Regions from separate parts of the Modestobacter sp. SYSU DS0511 genome, predicted to be linked through region 3. Evidence: predicted binding sites of a transcription regulator. Region 3 holds the regulator's gene; each other region holds the start of a gene.

Region 1 (4,172 bases), on a different contig from region 3:
CGGGTCGTAGTTGGACAGCCCCACGTAGAGCGCCTTGCCCGCGCGGACGGCGGCGTCCAGCGCGCCCATCGTCTCCACCAGCGGCGTCTCCGGGTCGCGGCGGTGGTGGTAGAAGACGTCGACGTACTCCAGGCCCGTGCGGCGCAACGACTGGTCGAGGCTGGCCAGCAGGTACTTGCGCGACCCGCCGTCGCCGTAGGGGCCCGGCCACATGTCGTAGCCGGCCTTCGTGGCGATGAAGAGCTCGTCCCGGTACGGCGCCAGGTCGCTGCGCAGCACCTGGCCGAAGGTGGTCTCCGCGGCGCCGTAGGGCGGGCCGTAGTTGTTGGCCAGGTCGATGTGCGTGACGCCGAGGTCGAAGGCCCGTCGCAGGATCGCCCGGGCGGTCTCCAGCGGCCGGTCGGCGCCGAAGTTCTGCCACAGGCCCAGCGAGACCGGCGGCAGCAGCACGCCACTGCGCCCGGCCCGCCGGTACCGGGTCTGCTCGTAACGGTCGGGCGCGGGACGCCACGACGAATCCTGCCGGTCCTCGGTGAGCACGACGGAGAGTGTGCCGCAGGGCGCGCTCCGGGTGGTCAGGGGTGGGTGGTCAGGGGTGGGTGGTCAGCTGCGCCCCACCAGCACGGTGACCGGGGCCTCCTCGACCATCGACCCGGCGTGCGGCGCCAGCGCGGTGCGGACGTCGTCCTCGAGCTCCCGCCTGCGCTCGGGCGGAAGCTGGCCCGGGGACATCGCCGACGCGAGGTTGCCGAGCACGTGATCGGCGTCCACCGGGGCCGCGTAGCGGTGGTGCAGCACCTCGACGTCGGAGAAGCCCGCCCGGCTCAGCAGCGCCCGCCGCTCCGCGAGGGCCTCCGCGTCGGTGCCGCAGGTGCCCGGGGCCGGGCCGAATCGGCGCTCCAGCAGAGCGCGTAGGGCCCGTTGCCAGTCCTGCTCGCCGAGCCACAGGGGGGTGCCGTGGGTGATGACGGCGATGCCCCCACCGGGCCGCAGGAGCTGCCGGGCGGTGGAGAAGACGGCGGCGGCGTCCATCCAGTGCAGGGCGTTGGCCACGGTGAGCAGCCCCCAGTTCGTGCCGACCACGCCGGCGAGGCCCGGCAGGTCGTGGTCGGCGGCCAGTGCGCACACCACGTTCACCGTCCCTCCGGCCGCGAGGCGGCGGCGGAGCTGGACCAGCATGTCCGGCTCCGGGTCCAGGGCGAGCACGCCCCCGAGCCGCGCGGCCAGGCCGACGGCGACCTGCCCGGTGCCGGCGCCGAGGTCGATGGCCCGGTCCGTGGCGGTCAGCCCCAGGTGGGCGACCAGCTGGTCCAGCATCTCGCCCGGTACGTCCCTGCGGTGGTGTGCGTACGCCTCGGCCGTCGCGCCGGCGAACTGTCCGTCCATGGGGAGATGCTGACCTGTCGGAGTGCGAACCGGGTCGGATTCCGCTCTCGGCGCAGCCGCATCCGTGCTGCTCAACGGCTTGCCGCGCACGTCCTTCGAACGTATGATCGAATGCGTGAACGTGATCGCCGAGCCCGAGGCGCGGGTCTGCCCCGCCCCGCCGGTCGGGCTCGCGGCGGGCCCGCTCGGCGCGGTGCAGGCCGCGGATCGGGAGATCGCGCGCCAGACCGCCCGGCGCGCCCGTGCGGTGGCCGAGTTCGCCGCGACGCGGCCCGCCTCGGTCGACCGGGCCCAGGGTGAGCCGGGCGCGATGAGCGCCGAGCGCTGGGCGGCCCGGGCCGAGGTGCTCCGGCCGGTGAGCGAGTGGGCCGCGCAGGAGCTCGTGGTGGCGCTGTCGATCAGCGCCGAGGCGGCGGAGTCGCTGCTCGAACGGTCGCTGACGCTGGTGCACCGGCTGCCCCGGGCGCTGGACGCGCTGGACGCCGGCGCACTGCATCCCGGGCACCTGTGGCCGCTGCTGGACAAGGTCGCCCCGATCGAGGACGACGCGGTGCGCGCCGACGTCGAGGCGGCACTGCTGCAGTGGGCTGCCGGGCGGGTGACGACGCCGGCGCAGCTCGGCGCCAAGGCGCGGCGCGAGGTCCTCCGGCGCGACGCCCGGGCCGCCGCCCGCAGGCTCTCCCGTGCGATCGCCGAGCGCGGCGTGCACCTGCGGTCGGGCCGCACCGACGGCACCGCTGAGATCGCCGCGCTGCTCACCGTTCCCGAGGCGCACGCGCTCCTCCGGGCGCTGGGTGCGTACGCGGACGCGCTCGACGAACCGGGCGACCAGCGCACCCGCGGGCAGAAGATGGCCGACTGCCTGCTCGACCTTGTGCTGCGCCCCGGCGAGCGGAACATGCCGCCGGTCCAGGTGTCGCTGCACGTCGTGGCGTCCGTCGCCACGATGCTCGGCGGTGACGCGCCCGGTGAGGTCGACGGCCAGGTCGTCCCGGCCGAGGTGGTCCGCGCCCTGCTGCGCGCCCTGTCCGGCAGCGCCGCTGCGCCCGACGACGCCGCCACAGCCGACCCCGACGCGATCGACCCCTCCGCCGACGCCGCCGCCGCCGACGCCGCCGCCGCCGACGCTTCCCCTGCCCCTGCCCCTGCCCCTGCCCCTGCCCCTGCCCCTGCCCCTGCCCTTGCCCCCGCCCCTGCCGCCGCCCCGGCCGGCGGGCCCCCGACCGTCACGCTCAGCCCCGACCGCGACCGGCCGCCGGGCGGGGGGTCCGAGGAGTTCTGGCCGGACCCCGGGTGGGCCGAGTTCGAGCGTCGGGTGCTCGCCCGCTGGGCTGAGGAGGCCGCTCGGGACGCCTCACCCGACGGCGCGGAGCGACCACCATCCGCCCCCGAACCACCGACGCTCGGTCCCGAGGGTGCCGCGCCACTGCCCGGGGAGGGCTGGTGGTCGACGGCCGACCGTGCCGTGGAGCGGGCGAGCGCTGCCCTGCGCACGACGCAGGAGGTCCTCGGCCACGCCCGCCGAGCGGTCGCCGACGCCTGCCGCGCCGACGCCGCCGACGAAGCCGCCTGGCAGCACGGTCGGACCGGGCAGGTCGGCGCCGCCGCCGACGCCCTGGCCGCGCTGGAGGCGGCGAGCAGCGAGCAGCGGGCTCTGCTGGCCGACCTGCTGACCCGGACGGGCGGGGGCGGCCTCGCCGACCGGCCGCGGATCGTGCTGGCTGATGCGCTGACCGGCGCCTTCCTCGGGCTGGCCGGGCTCCCTGAGCTGCGCCGCGCCGCCTCCTGCGACGCACCTGCCTGCCGGCGGCGCCCGGCGGAGTGCACCCACGACCTGTCCGGACGGCCCGGCCTGCGCCCACCGGGCCCCACCGCCGGCTACCGGCCGGGCGCTGAGCTGGACCGGTTCGTCCGCGCCCGCGACCGCCGCTGCCGCTTCCCCGGCTGTCGCCGCAGGGTGCCCCGCGGCGGGGAGCTCGACCACGACGTCCCGTACCCGCAGGGGCCGACCAGCGCATCGAACCTGACCGGCTACTGCACCACGAACCACCGCGGCAAGCACCAGGCGCCCGGCTGGCGGCACGAGCTGGCCGCCGATGGTGCCCTCACCGTCACCACGCCCACCGGCCTGACCGCCGTCACCACCCCACCGCCGTACTGAGGGGCCGGCGGCGTCAGTCGGTGAAGCAGGCGGTGAGCGCCGCGACCATCAGCGGGACGTCCCGGGCGCTGGCCAGCTCACGTGCCGAGTGCATCGCCAGCATCGGCGCGCCGACGTCCACGGTGGCGATGCCCAGCCGGGTCGCGGTCAGCGGGCCGATGGTGCTGCCGCACGGCAGGTCGGCGCGGCTGACGAACCACTGCACCGGCACCGACGCCGAGGCGCAGCGCTCGGCGAACCACGCGCCGCCCACCCCGTCGGTGGCGTACGCCTGGTTGGCGTTCACCTTCAGCACCGGGCCGCCACCCAGCTGCGGAGTGTGGGCCGACTCGTGCCGCTCCCCTCGGGTCGGGTGCACGGCGTGCGCCATGTCCGCGCTGACCAGCACCGACCGGGCGATCGTCCGGTGCACGGCCTGCGCGTTCCCCGGGTCGGTGGCGGCCACCAGCCGGTCGACGACGTCCTCCAGGAAGCTGCCCCGCGCCCCGGACATCGACCCGCTGCCCACCTCCTCGTGGTCGTTGCAGACCAGCAGCTGCGTCCGCTCACCGGCCGGCGCGCCGATCAGCGCGGTCAGCCCGGAGTGGCAGCACGCCAGGTCGTCCAGCCGCGGCGCGGCCACCCA
Region 2 (4,172 bases), on a different contig from region 3:
GTGCCGTCGGCCGTCGGCTGACCGGACCAGGCCACCACCCGGCCGCCGACCGAGACAGTGCAGCCGCCGTCCCGGTGGGCGGCGGCTGCACTGGTGGTCGGGCCTGCGGCGGCTACTGGTCGTAGCGGCGGCGGAAGCGCTCCTCGAGGCGGTTCTTCAGCGGCGGGCGGCCGGCCTTGCTCTTGCCGACCTTGCCGCGGGCGGCCGTGGCGCCCCCGGGTGCGGTCGCGGCCGGGCCTGCCTCGACGGCGCCCGTGGCGGACTTGTAGTTCAGCACGCCGAGGGCGGCACCGCCGAAGGCGATCAGGGAGCCCAGCACGCCGACGACGACGTTGGGCAGGGCCACGCCGCTGACCATCACCGCCAGGCCGACGACGACCAGCAGGGCGCCCAGCTGCACCTTGCGGCGGGCCTTCTGCCGGCGGTCACCGGTGCGGACCGTCGAGGCGAACTTCGGATCGTCGTCGACGAGGGCGCGCTCGATCTGCTCCAGCAGACGCTGCTCGTGCTCGGAGAGCGGCACGTCGACCTCCAGGTGCGCAGTACACAACCCACTGACGACAGTCCGCCTGTGGTGGTTCCGAGGATACGAGCCGTTCGCGGGGTGCGAAAGGCGAGGCGCTCCCGACACACCCGGGAGGGCGGTGATCTGCCTCCCGCAGCGCACTCCCGGCAGGTCAGCGGGGCGCTCCGGGCGGCTGCCGCGCTCCCGTCCCCGGCGCTGCCCGGCGCGCCACCGGGTGCTCGCCGGGCACGCGCGTGCGGCCGAGCAGGGTCGCCGGGCGGACGGCGCCGGCGCCGAACCTCCGGGCGGCCCGGTCGGCGGCCAGCTCGGCGTCCCGCCGGCCGTGCTCGCGGGCGCCGAGCTCCAGCTGGCGGGCGGTGGCGTCGGCCTCCACCAGCCCCTCGGCCCGCACGCCCACCAGCCGGATCCGGGCCCGGTCCAGCCCGAGGGCGTCGAAGAGCGTGCGCGCGGTGTCGTACAGCTCCTGGCCCACGTCGGTGGGGACCTTCAGGGTGCGGGAGCGGGTGATCGTGGTGAAGTCGGCGAAGCGCACCTTGAGGGTGACCGTGCGGGCCAGGGAGCCGGTGGAGCGCAGCCGCCCCGCCGTCCGCTCGGCCAGGTGCAGCAGCTCCCGGTGCACCACCGCGGGGTCGTCGACGTCGGTGCCGAAGGTCTCCTCGGCCCCGGTGGACCGGTCCGGCTCGTCGGGCACCACCCGGCGGGGGTCCCGACCCCAGGCCAGCTCGTGCAGGTGCGCCCCGGCGGCAGAGCCGACCGCGCGCTGCAGGGTGCGCGCCGGCACGTGCGCCAGGTCGCCCACCGTCTTCAGCCCCAGCCGCAGCAGCACCTCCTCGGTCTTGGCGCCAACGCCCCACAGCGCCCCGACCGGGAGCGGGTGCAGGAACTCCATGACCTCGGCCGGGCGGACCACCAGCAGCCCGTCGGGCTTGGACCGGGTGGAGGCGAGCTTGGCGACGAACTTGCTGCCGGCCACCCCCACCGAGCAGGTGATGCCCTGCTCGTCGTAGACCCGGGCCCGGATGTGCTCCCCGATCGCCACCGGGTCGCCCAGCCGCCGACCGGCACCGGAGACGTCCAGGAACGCCTCGTCCAGGCTCAGCGGTTCGACCAGCGGGGTGATGGACCGGAACAGCGCCATCACCGAGCGGGAGACCTCGGCGTAGAGCGCCAGGTCGCCGGGCAGCACGGTGGCGGTCGGGCACAGCCGCAGCGCCCGGGACGTCGGCATCGCGCTGTGCACCCCGTAGGCCCGCGCCTCGTAGGTGGCCGAGGTGACCACGCCGCGGTTGCCGGCGCCGCCGACGATCACCGGGGTGCCGGCCAGCTCGGGGTGCCGGCGCACCTCGACGCTGGCGAAGAATGCGTCCATGTCGACGTGCAGCACCGTGCAGCCGGCAGCCCGATCGGACACTCCGCGACACCCCTCACCACCCCGCGCCCCCGCGCACACCCGGTACCCGTTCGACGGCCGCCTTCCCCACGGTCGTCGAACAGGTGTTCGACGTCGACGAGCGTAACCGGTCGCCGTCCGGCGGGCCCGCCGCTCGGAGGTGTGGCGAGTCGATCATCGCGGTAGAACAGCCCCGGGCCCGCCGACCGGCGGCCCGACTCGACGATCGGAGGAGCCATGGCGCTCGACGACGAGGACATGACCAGCACCGAGGGCCCGGCCGACTCCGGTGCCGGTGAGGGCACGCCCGGCCAGCACGACGGCGGCGCCGACGGCGGTGCGGACGGCGGCGCGGGTGCCGACGGCGGTGCGGACGGCGGCGCGGGTGCCGATGGTGGTGCGGACGGCGGCGCCGACGGCGGTGCCGACGGTGGTGCCGACGGTGGTGCGGACGGCGGTGCCGATGGCGGCGCGGACGGCTCGGCCTGACCGTGCCCGACCCTGATCTGCAGGACCGGGCACCGTCCTCCGCTCCGGAGGACGGTGCCCGCTCCGCGGCGGGAGGTGCTGACCGCCCCGCGTTGCGCCGGTGCATCGCGGTCGACCCCGAGGAGTTCGCCACCGGGCACTGGTCGCGCCGCCCGCTGCTGTCCACCGCCGCCGAGCTCGGCGGCACCTTCACCGACCTGCTCAGCCTCGAGACGGTCGACGAGCTGCTGAGCACCCGCGGCCTGCGCACCCCGTTCCTGCGGATCGCCAAGGACGGCGCGGTCGTCGACCCCAAGCGGTTCACCAGCCCGCAGGGCGCCGGCGCCGAGGTGGCCGACCAGGTCTCCTCCGACGCGGTGCTGCGGCTGTTCGCCGACGGGTCCACCGTCGTGCTGCAGGGCCTGCACCGCCTCTGGCCGCCGCTGATCGCCTTCGCCGGCCAGCTGGCCGCCGACCTCGGCCACCCCACCCAGGTCAACGCCTACGTCACCCCGCCGTCCTCGCGCGGGTTCTCCCCGCACTACGACGTGCACGACGTCTTCGTGCTGCAGGCCGCCGGGGAGAAGCACTGGACCATCCACGAGCCGGTGCTCCCCGATCCGCTGCGCACCCACCCCTGGACCGACCGGGCCGCCGAGGTGGCCGCCGCGGCCGAGCGCCCGCCGGTCATCGACGCCGTGCTGCGCCCCGGCGACGCCCTCTACCTGCCGCGGGGTTACATCCACTCCGCGGTCGCACTCGGTGCGATCAGCGCCCACCTGACGGTCGGGATCCACCCGGTGACCCGCTGGGGCGCGGTCGAGTCGGCGCTGGACCTGGTGCGCACCCTCGCCGCCGACGACCCCGCGCTGCGCGGTTCGCTGCCGCTCGGCGTCGACCTCGCCGACCCCGACGCCACCGCCGACGACGTCGCCGCGGTGCTCAGCGGGCTGCAGCGCTGGATCGGCGAGGTCGACCCGGCCGCGGTCGCCGACTCCCTGCGCTCCCGCGCCTGGGCGCAGGTGCGCCCCGCGCCGGTCTCGCCGCTGGCCCAGTCCACCGCGCTCGCCGCGCTCGACGCCGACACGGTGCTCCGGGTGCGGCCCCTGCTGCGGGCCCAGCTGCGCGAGCCGGTGGGCGACCGGGTGGCGCTGGTGGCCGGCCGGCGCACCCACGACCTGCCGGCGGCCACCCGCCCCGCGCTGGCCGCGCTGCTGGCCGCCGGGGAGCTGAAGGTCGGCGACCTGCCCGACCTGGACGCCGCCGACCAGCTCACCCTGGCCCGCCGGCTGGTGACCGAGTCGATCGCGGTCGTCCCCGACGCCCGGGCCGGGGCGCCCGCGCGCACCGGCGGGCACGATGGGGGCCATGGCGCCGTCGGTGGGTGAGCAGCCCCCCACTCCCCGGCATCCCGTGCCCCGACCGGCCGGCCGGCTCGACGACGCCCGCTGCTCGGTGCAGGCGCTGCTGCGCGGCGACGCCCCGACGGCGACCGCGCCGCCGGCCCGGCGCTGGCTGCTGGTGGAGCAGCCCGGGCCCTGGGGCCGCGACGCGCTGCTGGAGTCCCGGTTCGACCGGGCGGTGGCCCCGCGGCTGGCGGCGCGGGCTCGGGAGGCCGGCGTCCGGGTGCAGCTGGTGCGCCGGCCCGGCGGCCGGCTGGCCGACACCGGCCGCCGGTGGGCACTGGCCGACACCACCCCCGGGGTGGAGACGGTGCGCTGGGCGACCCGGGAGTCCGACGCCGAGCTGCTGGAGGCGCCCTGGGACGGCTCGGTCGGCGAGCCGACC
Region 3 (4,172 bases):
AGACCACCTCGTCGTAGGGGTGCACACCGGCAGTGGTGAAGACGCGCTTGACCTTCAGGCCCTTGCCCCGGGTGGGCGCCTTCGGGCTGCGGCGGGTCCGGGTGGTGGCGAGGCGGTCGGCTGTCTCGGTCATCGTGCGAGGGCTCCCTGGTGTTCGTGCTCTGGCGTCGAGCTGAGCGGCGGTGCGGGCGGAGCGGCTGGGGAAGCCGGCGGGTGCCGGAGCCGGGTGGTGCGGTGCGGTCTCCTCGTCGAGACCTGTGTAGTCAGGGGGTGTGACAGTTCGGGGCGGCGTCCTCAGGACCCGCCGGCCGCGCCTGGCGGCCCGTCCTCGGCGGCAGGTGCCCCACCGGCTCGGGCGCGCACAGCGGCCCGCAGCTCGGCGATCTCCTTCTCGAAGTCGGCAGCGGAGCTGAAGCTCCGGTAGACGCTGGCGAAGCGGAGGTAGGCGACCTCGTCCAGGTCGCGCAGCGGGCCCAGGATCGCCAAGCCGACCTCGTGGCTGGGGATCTCGGCACACCCGGTGGCGCGGACGGCGTCCTCGACCTGCTGGGCCAGCAACGCGAGCTGGTGCTCGTCGACCGGGCGGCCCTGGCAGGCGCGGCGGACACCGGCGACCACCTTCGCGCGGGTGAACGGCTCGCTCACGCCGCTGCGCTTCACGACGGCGAGGACCGCCTCCTCGACGGTGGTGAACCGCCGCCCGCAGCCGGGGCACGAACGCCGCCGCCGGGTGGTCGCGCCCTCGTCGGTCTCGCGCGAGTCGATGACGCGGCTGTCGGGGTTGTGGCAGAAGGGGCAACGCACTGCCGGTCCACCTCCTCCCGAGGTGTCGCGACCGGGATCACCGCGGTGCTGTGACACCGTGGGACACCGGCCCGTGGACCGCTCCTGTGGACTGCTCCGGGGACATCCGGTGGATGGCCCGGGGAGAACGTGTGGAGCGGCTGTGGACGACTTACATCCGTGTAAGCACTAGATGTTGTGGTGGAACCGTACGGCCACCCCTACAGGTGTGCAAGCCCTGTCGTGCGTGTCGTGTTCCGCAGCTGACCCGCCCGCCGCTCGCGCACCCATCCGTCACAGCCCGGGCCCGCGGCGACGGGCCCACTGCACCCCATCAGGGCAGCTCGAGCACCTGACCGGGCTGCAGCACGACGTCCTGGAGGTCGTTTCGATCGAGGATCGCGTCGACCACCGCCCGCCGGTCCTCGTCGGGCGCCAGGTCACCGGCGATCGACCAGAGCGTGTCGCCCGGCTGGACCACCACCGTGCCGGCGCCGGCCAGCCGCAGCGCGGGCTCCCCGTCGGCGACCACCGCGAGCGTGCCCACCGCCACCCCCAGGCCGATCGCCACCGACAGCGCCGCCACCGCGCGCCGGCCACGGCGGGTGAGTCGCAGCGGCAGCTCCGCCCACTCGCCGGCCGACGGACACGGAGCGGCGGCCCGGGGCGGGCCGCAGTCGCCACCGCGGACGGGCCGCGCGACCGCGACCCCCGGCGAGGACATCGGCCGCCCACCAGGACGCACCGGCGGGCGGCGGGCCGGGCGGGCCTCAACCCGCCCGGCGGACCCCGTCCGGGCGGTCGGCGCCGGCGAGACCAGCCGGAGCGGCGGGCGGAGCGGGGCGACGGTGGCGTCCGGGTACTCGGCGATGACCATCGGTGCACTCCTCACAGCAGGCACCCGGGGGTGCGATCTCGAACGCCTGTTCGATTCGAACGTCTGTGCGATGTCTACCGCACGGCACCGACAGGAGTGCGCCGACACGGCGGGTGTTCGAACACCTGTTTGAAGACCCGCCGCCGAACCGCTACCGTGCGCAGGGAGACCACGACGGCGTCCCACCCCGCCCCGGCAGGCGGGATGCCACCGGGCAGCTGCGCGCGCAGCCGGACGAGGAGGACACATGGCGGTCGACGGCCGGACGGCGGACGAGCGCAAGGGGTCGAGCCGCCGGAGGCGCCCGGCCGGGCAGGCGGCGGAGCCCACAGCGGACACCGGCGGCGCGGCCGTGCGCGAGTTCCCCGACCGCGGCGAGGCCGGCGACGGGCTCACCCAGCGCCAGCGCCGGGTGCTGGAGGTCATCCGCGACTCCATCGAACGCCGTGGCTACCCGCCCTCGGTCCGCGAGATCGGCGAGGCCGTCGGCCTCTCCTCCGCCTCCTCGGTCGCCCACCAGCTCTCGGTGCTCCAGCGCAAGGGCTGGCTGCGCCGCGACCCCAACCGGCCGCGCGCACTGGACGTCCGGTTGCCGGGCGAGCACGGCGTGACCGCCGGCGCCGACGCCTCGGCGGATGCGCTCGCCGCCGCCGGTGCGGCCAGTGGCGTCGACGAGGCGGGCGCCTCGGCACCCACCTACGTGCCCCTGGTGGGCCGCATCGCCGCCGGTGGCCCGGTCCTGGCGGAGCAGGCCGTCGAAGACGTCTTCCCGCTGCCGCGCGAACTGGTCGGTGAGGGCACGCTGTTCATGCTCAAGGTCACCGGTGACTCGATGGTCGAGGCCGCGATCTGCGACGGCGACTGGGTGGTGGTCCGCCAGCAGCCCACCGCCGAGAACGGCGAGATCGTCGCGGCGATGATCGACGGCGAGGCGACCGTGAAGACCTACAAGCGCCGCGACGGGCACGTGTGGCTGCTGCCGCACAACCCGGCCTACGCGCCGATCCCCGGCGACGACGCCACCGTCCTCGGCCGGGTCGTGACGGTGCTGCGCCGGGTCTGACGCCGGTGTCGGCCGCCGGCCGGGTCACTCCCGCCGGCGGCCGGTCACTCCCGCCGGCGGCCGGTCACTCCCGCCGGCGGCGGCGGAACTTCCCGCCGATCCAGACGGACACGGTGGCCACCCCGGCCGCGATGATGCCGGCCGTCACCGGGGCGACGCCGGGGGCCGCGGTCACCAGCTCCCCCGTCGGTCCGGCACCGGGAGCCGGATCGATCGAGGTGCTCGTAGCCTGCTCAGCCGACACCGGGACCAGGGTCACCGGCGCCGGCAGCCCCTCGCTGGTGACCAGCAGGTCGCGGTTGTTCGCCGCGAAGGTGATCGCCTCACCCTGCGGTGAGTCGGGGAGCGCGATCCGGACCGGCGCGCCGGACAGCGCGCCGGGCACGTCGGAACCGGTCAGCGTCCAGACGTAGGCGTCGGTGTAGGTGCGCAGGGCGATGCGCTGCCCGTCCGCCGACACCGCGCCCCCGGTCACCAGCAGCTGCCCCGCGCGGCCGACCGGCCCGCCCGGCGTACCGGTCAGGGTGAAGCCCAGCCCGACCACCCGGGTCATCGGCACCGTGGCCCCGTCGGCCAGCGGCGCATCCGGGCGGTACACGCCGGAGGCGCCGAGCACCTCCTTGGTCACCAGGTACGGCGTGCCGTCAGGCGCCAGCAGCAGCGCCTCGGCGTCGTGCGCCCCGTCCGGGTAGGTGAGCCGGGTGAGCGTGGTGCCGCCGTCAGGGCGCAGCCCGATCAGCGCGACGGTCTCCCGGGCGGCGTTGTTGTCCCCGATGTCGGCCAGCCAGACCGTGCCGTCCGCGGCCAGGGCGAGGTCCTCGGGGTCGTACGGGTCGACGCTCCCCGACCGCACCTCCGCGACGGCGCAGGAGGTGTCGAGGACGTAGACCTCCGCCCGGTCACCACCATCGTTCATCGCCAGGAGCGTCTCCCCGGCGCTGGCCAGGCCGGAGATCTCCGGCAGCCGCGGGTCGGTGATGGTGCAGCGCGTGCTCGGCGCGGCTTCCTCGGCGAGCGCCGCCGATGGCGGCAGAACCGCGAGCCAGACCGCTGCGGGCAGGGCGAGGAGCGCCCCGTCCGCCAGGCAACGGCGGCCGGCGCGGCTACGCGTGCGGCCGGCCCACTCTGGCACGGACCCAGCGTGACACCACGACTGCGTCGAGTGCATGAACCACGCCCAAGAGCACGATGCCGACGGCCGCTCCCACCACCGCATCGGTGACCCAGTGGAAGTTCAGCGCCACCATGGCCACTCCGGTGGCCACCGGCCCCAGCACGCTGAGCAGCCAGGCCGCCCGCTGCAGCCGGGGGTTCAGGCCGTACTGGACCACCTGCCAGCGGGCCACGCCCCACATCAGCACGGCGTTCGCCACGTGCCCGGACGGGAAGCTCTCCCCGCCCCGGTGGAAGTACGAGCCCGGGTAGGCCGGGGCGGTGCGGCCGGTGCCC
Region 4 (4,172 bases), on a different contig from region 3:
CGCGCACTCGGTGATGGTCGGCCTGATGGTCATGACCCCGGTGCACATGGGCGCGGGCGGCGAGCACGCCGACGGCACCACGCTCCGGGTGATCGGCCTGGTGATCAGCGTGCACGTGGCCGGGATGTACCTGTTCTCCCCGGTGGTCGGCTGGCTGGCCGACCGGTTCGGCCGTTCGGCGACCGTGGCGCTGGGCGGCGCCCTGCTGCTGCTCGCGGCGCTGGTGGCCGGCACCGCACCGCCGGGAGCGGCCTGGCAGCTGGGCGTCGGGCTGTTCCTGCTGGGGGTGGGCTGGTCGTGCGGTCTGGTGGCCGGCTCGACGCTGGTGACGGAGTCGGTCACCGACGATGTGCGCCCCGCCGCCCAGGGGGCCACCGATCTGCTGATGGGCCTCGGCGCAGCGCTGGCCGGGGCGATCGGGGGGCCGCTGCTGGCGGGCGGGGGCTTCGGGCTGGTCGCGGCGGTCAGCGCCGGGCTCGTCGTCCCGCTGGTCGTGGTGTGGGTGGATCAGCGCCGGTTCCGGTAGCTCCGCCACAGCAGGACCAGCCAGGCGACGAGTGCGCACACGATGGCGATCTCCAGGATCGTGTCCCAGGTCGGGGAACCGGTGCTCGGGACCATGCGCCGAGGGTAGGCCGGACGGCGGCGGTGGGTACCGTGCTCGCTGTGCGCCTGCAGGAGTTCTGGTCCCGGATGGAGCAGCAGTTCGGCTCGATGCGGTCGCAGAGCGTCGCCCGAGACCACTCGTTCGGCCCGCTCGGTGGCCGGACGGCGATCGAGGCGATCGAGGCCGGGGTGCCGGTGCGCACCGTCTGGCTGGAGATCTGCAAGGCCTACGACGTCCCGCCGAAGGACCGCTGAGGACCACCGGCGGGACGCCGTCGGGTCAGCTGCCCAGGACGGTGCGGGCGTACTGCTCCAGGGTCGTCGGGGCCCGGCCGATCAGCCGGTGCAGGTCGGTGCTGCCGGTGTCCAGCGCCCCCTGGGCGATCGCCTGGTCCAGCGCCACGACGAACCCGGCGGTGGCCTCGGGCAGCCCCGCCTCGGTCAGCGTGCGCAGGTGCTCCTCGGGGCCGAGGTCCCGGTAGACGACCTCGTGGCCGGTCTGCGCCGCGACGACCGCGGCGAGGTCGGCGAGGCTGAACGCCTCGTCCCCGCCCAGTTCCAGCACGCCGGTCTCCGGCTGGTCGGCGGTGAGGACGGCGACCGCACCGGCCGCGTAGTCCGCCCGGGTGGCGGCGGCGATGCGCCCGCTGCCGGAGCTGCCGGTCAGCTCCCCGGTGCCGGCCGCCTGCTGGATCTGCTGGTCGTAGTTCTCCAGGTACCAGTTGTTCCGCAGCACGACGGCGGGGATGCCGGCCTCGGCGATGAGCCGCTCGGTGGCGATGTGCTCGGGGGCCAGCGGCAGCGGGGTGTCGTCGGCCCGCGTCGCGCTGGTGTAGACGACCAGCTGCACGCCGGCCGCCTTCGCCGCCTGCAGGACGTTGCCGTGCTGGGCGACGCGCTGCCCCACCTCGCTGCCGGAGACCAGCAGCAGCCGGTCGGTGCCCTGCAGGGCCGCCTCCAGGGCGGCCGGGTCGGCGTAGTCGGCCTGGCGGACCTGCACGCCGCGGTCGGCGAGGTCGGCGGCCTTGGCGGGGGTGCGCACGACGGCGACGACCTCGGTGGCGGGCACGCCCGCGTCGAGGAGGCCGAGGACGACGAGCCGGCCGAGGTGGCCACTGGCTCCGGTGACGGTGATCAAGGGGCCCTCCGAGGGATGGGTGCTGCGCGGCTGGTACTAACCAATAGTTAGTACAGGTCGGTCGCACCGTACACTCGCAGGCGGCACCGGAGGGGAGGGGTTCCGTGGAGCAGACGGTCGAGCAGCTGGTCGCGGACGTCTTCCGGCGTGCCTGCACCTCGCGCGAGGCCCTCGAGCACGTCACCGGGAAGTGGTCGCTGCTGGCGCTCTCGGCACTGGCCGAGTCCCCGCACCGGTTCGGCGAGCTGCGCCGCCGGATCGAGGGGGTCAGCGAGAAGATGCTGGCCCAGAGCCTGCAGACCCTCGAGCGCGACGGGTGGGTGCACCGCGAGGTGCGCTCGTCGATCCCGCCGCACGTGGAGTACCGGCTCACCGACGCCGGGGAGCAGCTGGTGCCGCACCTGCTGGCGCTCATCGAGTTCGTCGAGGGCCGGATGCCGGCCGTGCACGCAGCCCGGGCCGCGGCGGACGAGGCGCGCTCCGCCCGCTGAGCGATGCCGGCCCCGGCCGGTGGGGCGCGTGGGACGGGCGGACGGCGTGTCGCTGGCTTCGAACACCTGTTCGGTCTACCGTGTCCACAGGTCCGGTGCTCGTCCACAGATGACGTCGGCCCGGCGAAACTGTCAGACCCCCGCCCTAGCGTCGGCGACGACCCGCAGACAGCGCACAGCGACACCCGAAGGTGGCCACCATGGCAGCAACCCTGGACCGCGACAAGGCCCTCGACATGGCCCTCGCCCAGATCGACAAGCAGTTCGGCAAGGGCTCGGTCATGCGCCTCGGCGACTCGCCCGAGATCGCCATGAAGGTCATCCCGACCGGCTCGGTCGCCCTCGACATCGCCCTCGGCATCGGCGGTCTGCCCCGCGGCCGGGTCGTCGAGGTGTACGGCCCCGAGGCCTCCGGCAAGACGACGGTCGCCCTGCACGCGGTGGCCAACGCCCAGGCCGCCGGCGGCATCGCGGCCTTCATCGACGCCGAGCACGCGCTCGACCCCGAGTACGCCCGGGCGATCGGTGTCGACACCGACGCGCTGCTGGTCAGCCAGCCCGACACCGGTGAGCAGGCGCTCGAGATCGCCGACATGCTGATCCGCTCCGGCGCGCTCGACGTCATCGTCATCGACTCGGTCGCGGCGCTCGTGCCCCGCGCCGAGATCGAGGGCGAGATGGGTGACAGCCACGTCGGTCTGCAGGCCCGGCTGATGAGCCAGGCGCTGCGGAAGATCACCGGTGCGCTGAACAACTCCGGCACCACCGCGATCTTCATCAACCAGCTGCGCGAGAAGGTCGGCGTGGTCTACGGCTCGCCGGAGGTCACCACCGGTGGCCGGGCGCTGAAGTTCTACGCCTCGGTCCGCCTCGACGTCCGCCGCATCGAGACCCTCAAGCAGGGCACCGAGGCGGTCGGCAGCCGGGTCCGGGTGAAGATCGTCAAGAACAAGGTCGCCGCCCCGTTCAAGCAGGCCGAGCTCGACCTGCTCTGGGGTCACGGCTTCAGCCGCGAGGGCGGCCTCATCGACATGGGCGTGGAGCAGGGCTTCGTCCGCAAGTCCGGCGCTTGGTACACCTACGAGGGCGACCAGCTGGGCCAGGGCAAGGAGAACGCCCGCAACTTCCTGCGCGACAACCCCGACCTCGCCGACGAGATCGAGAAGAAGATCAAGGAGAAGCTCGGCATCGGTGCGCCGCTCGATGCCCCGGTCGAGGCCGCTGTCCCGGCCGACTTCTGATCCCCGCCGTGTCCGAATCGCTGTTCACCAGCGACGGGCCGGCCGAGGAGCGCGCACGGCCGGCCGGCGGGGAGACCCGCCGCGCCGGCCGTCGTCGTTCCGGACGGTCGGCCGGCGGCTGGTCGGGAGGAGATGACCAGGGGGCGCGGCGCCCCCGAGCCGAGCGTCGTCGCTCGGGGGGTGACGACGCTCCGGGGCGCGCGGAGGACGATCTGGGTGACCCGGAGCAGGCTGCCCGCGCGATCTGCCTGCGCGCCCTCACCGGTGCGTCGAGAACCCGCAAGCAGCTCGCCGACCTGCTGGCCAAGCGCGAGATCCCCGACGAGGCGGCCGCGGCGGTGCTCGACCGGTTCACCGAGGTCGGGCTGATCGACGATGCGGCGTTCGCCGCCGCCTGGGTGACCTCACGGCAGTCGGGCCGAGGGCTGGCCCGCCGAGCGCTCGCTGCGGAGCTCCGCGCCAAGGGCGTGGACGACGAGGTGGCCGCTGCGGCGGTCGCCGAGGTCGACCCGCAGGACGAGTGGGACGCCGCGCGCAGGCTGGTCGAGCGGAAGCTGCCGTCGATGCGCCGGTTGGACCGGGTCACCGCCGAGCGCCGGCTGGTCGGCATGCTGGCCCGGAAGGGCTACGGCGGTGGACTGGCCGGCTACGTGGTCCGGGAAGCGCTGGACACGCTCGCCGCCGAACTGCTGGCCG

Evidence for each region. The regulator LexA, encoded in region 3, represses DNA repair genes until DNA is damaged. The targets are predictions, from matches to a motif close to TCGAACANNTGTTCGA.
Region 1: a site for LexA is predicted at 1,482-1,497, ahead of ACI783_RS12885 (DUF222 domain-containing protein). Genes of this name have one in related genera too.
Region 2: a site for LexA is predicted at 2,013-2,028, ahead of dinB (DNA polymerase IV). Genes of this name have one in related genera too.
Region 4: a site for LexA is predicted at 2,294-2,309, ahead of recA (recombinase RecA). Genes of this name have one in related genera too.

Annotation. Positions count from the first base shown of each region.
Region 1 is NZ_JBJGZY010000023.1:36,088-40,259, reverse strand. Features, by position in the region: gene ACI783_RS12895 (aldo/keto reductase) at 1-540, opposite strand, end outside; gene ACI783_RS12890 (class I SAM-dependent methyltransferase) at 604-1,386, opposite strand; gene ACI783_RS12885 (DUF222 domain-containing protein) at 1,502-3,547, shown strand; gene ACI783_RS12880 (M18 family aminopeptidase) at 3,561-4,172, opposite strand, start outside.
Region 2 is NZ_JBJGZY010000002.1:80,157-84,328, forward strand. Features, by position in the region: gene ACI783_RS01605 (ribose-phosphate diphosphokinase) at 1-21, shown strand, start outside; gene ACI783_RS01610 (DUF3040 domain-containing protein) at 113-523, opposite strand; gene dinB (DNA polymerase IV) at 678-1,937, opposite strand; gene ACI783_RS01620 (BatC protein) at 2,154-2,405, shown strand; gene ACI783_RS01625 (cupin domain-containing protein) at 2,498-3,772, shown strand; gene ACI783_RS01630 (sucrase ferredoxin) at 3,753-4,172, shown strand, end outside.
Region 3 is NZ_JBJGZY010000038.1:15,566-19,737, reverse strand. Features, by position in the region: gene ACI783_RS16420 (vitamin B12-dependent ribonucleotide reductase) at 1-133, opposite strand, end outside; gene nrdR (transcriptional regulator NrdR) at 295-804, opposite strand; gene ACI783_RS16410 (LysM peptidoglycan-binding domain-containing protein) at 1,118-1,660, opposite strand; gene lexA (transcriptional repressor LexA) at 1,908-2,723, shown strand; gene ACI783_RS16400 (hypothetical protein) at 2,788-3,855, opposite strand; gene ACI783_RS16395 (phosphatase PAP2 family protein) at 3,827-4,172, opposite strand, start outside.
Region 4 is NZ_JBJGZY010000032.1:2,826-6,997, reverse strand. Features, by position in the region: gene ACI783_RS15160 (MFS transporter) at 1-526, shown strand, start outside; gene ACI783_RS15155 (DUF3046 domain-containing protein) at 667-861, shown strand; gene ACI783_RS15150 (NmrA family NAD(P)-binding protein) at 887-1,744, opposite strand; gene ACI783_RS15145 (winged helix-turn-helix transcriptional regulator) at 1,849-2,235, shown strand; gene recA (recombinase RecA) at 2,436-3,476, shown strand; gene ACI783_RS15135 (regulatory protein RecX) at 3,485-4,172, shown strand, end outside.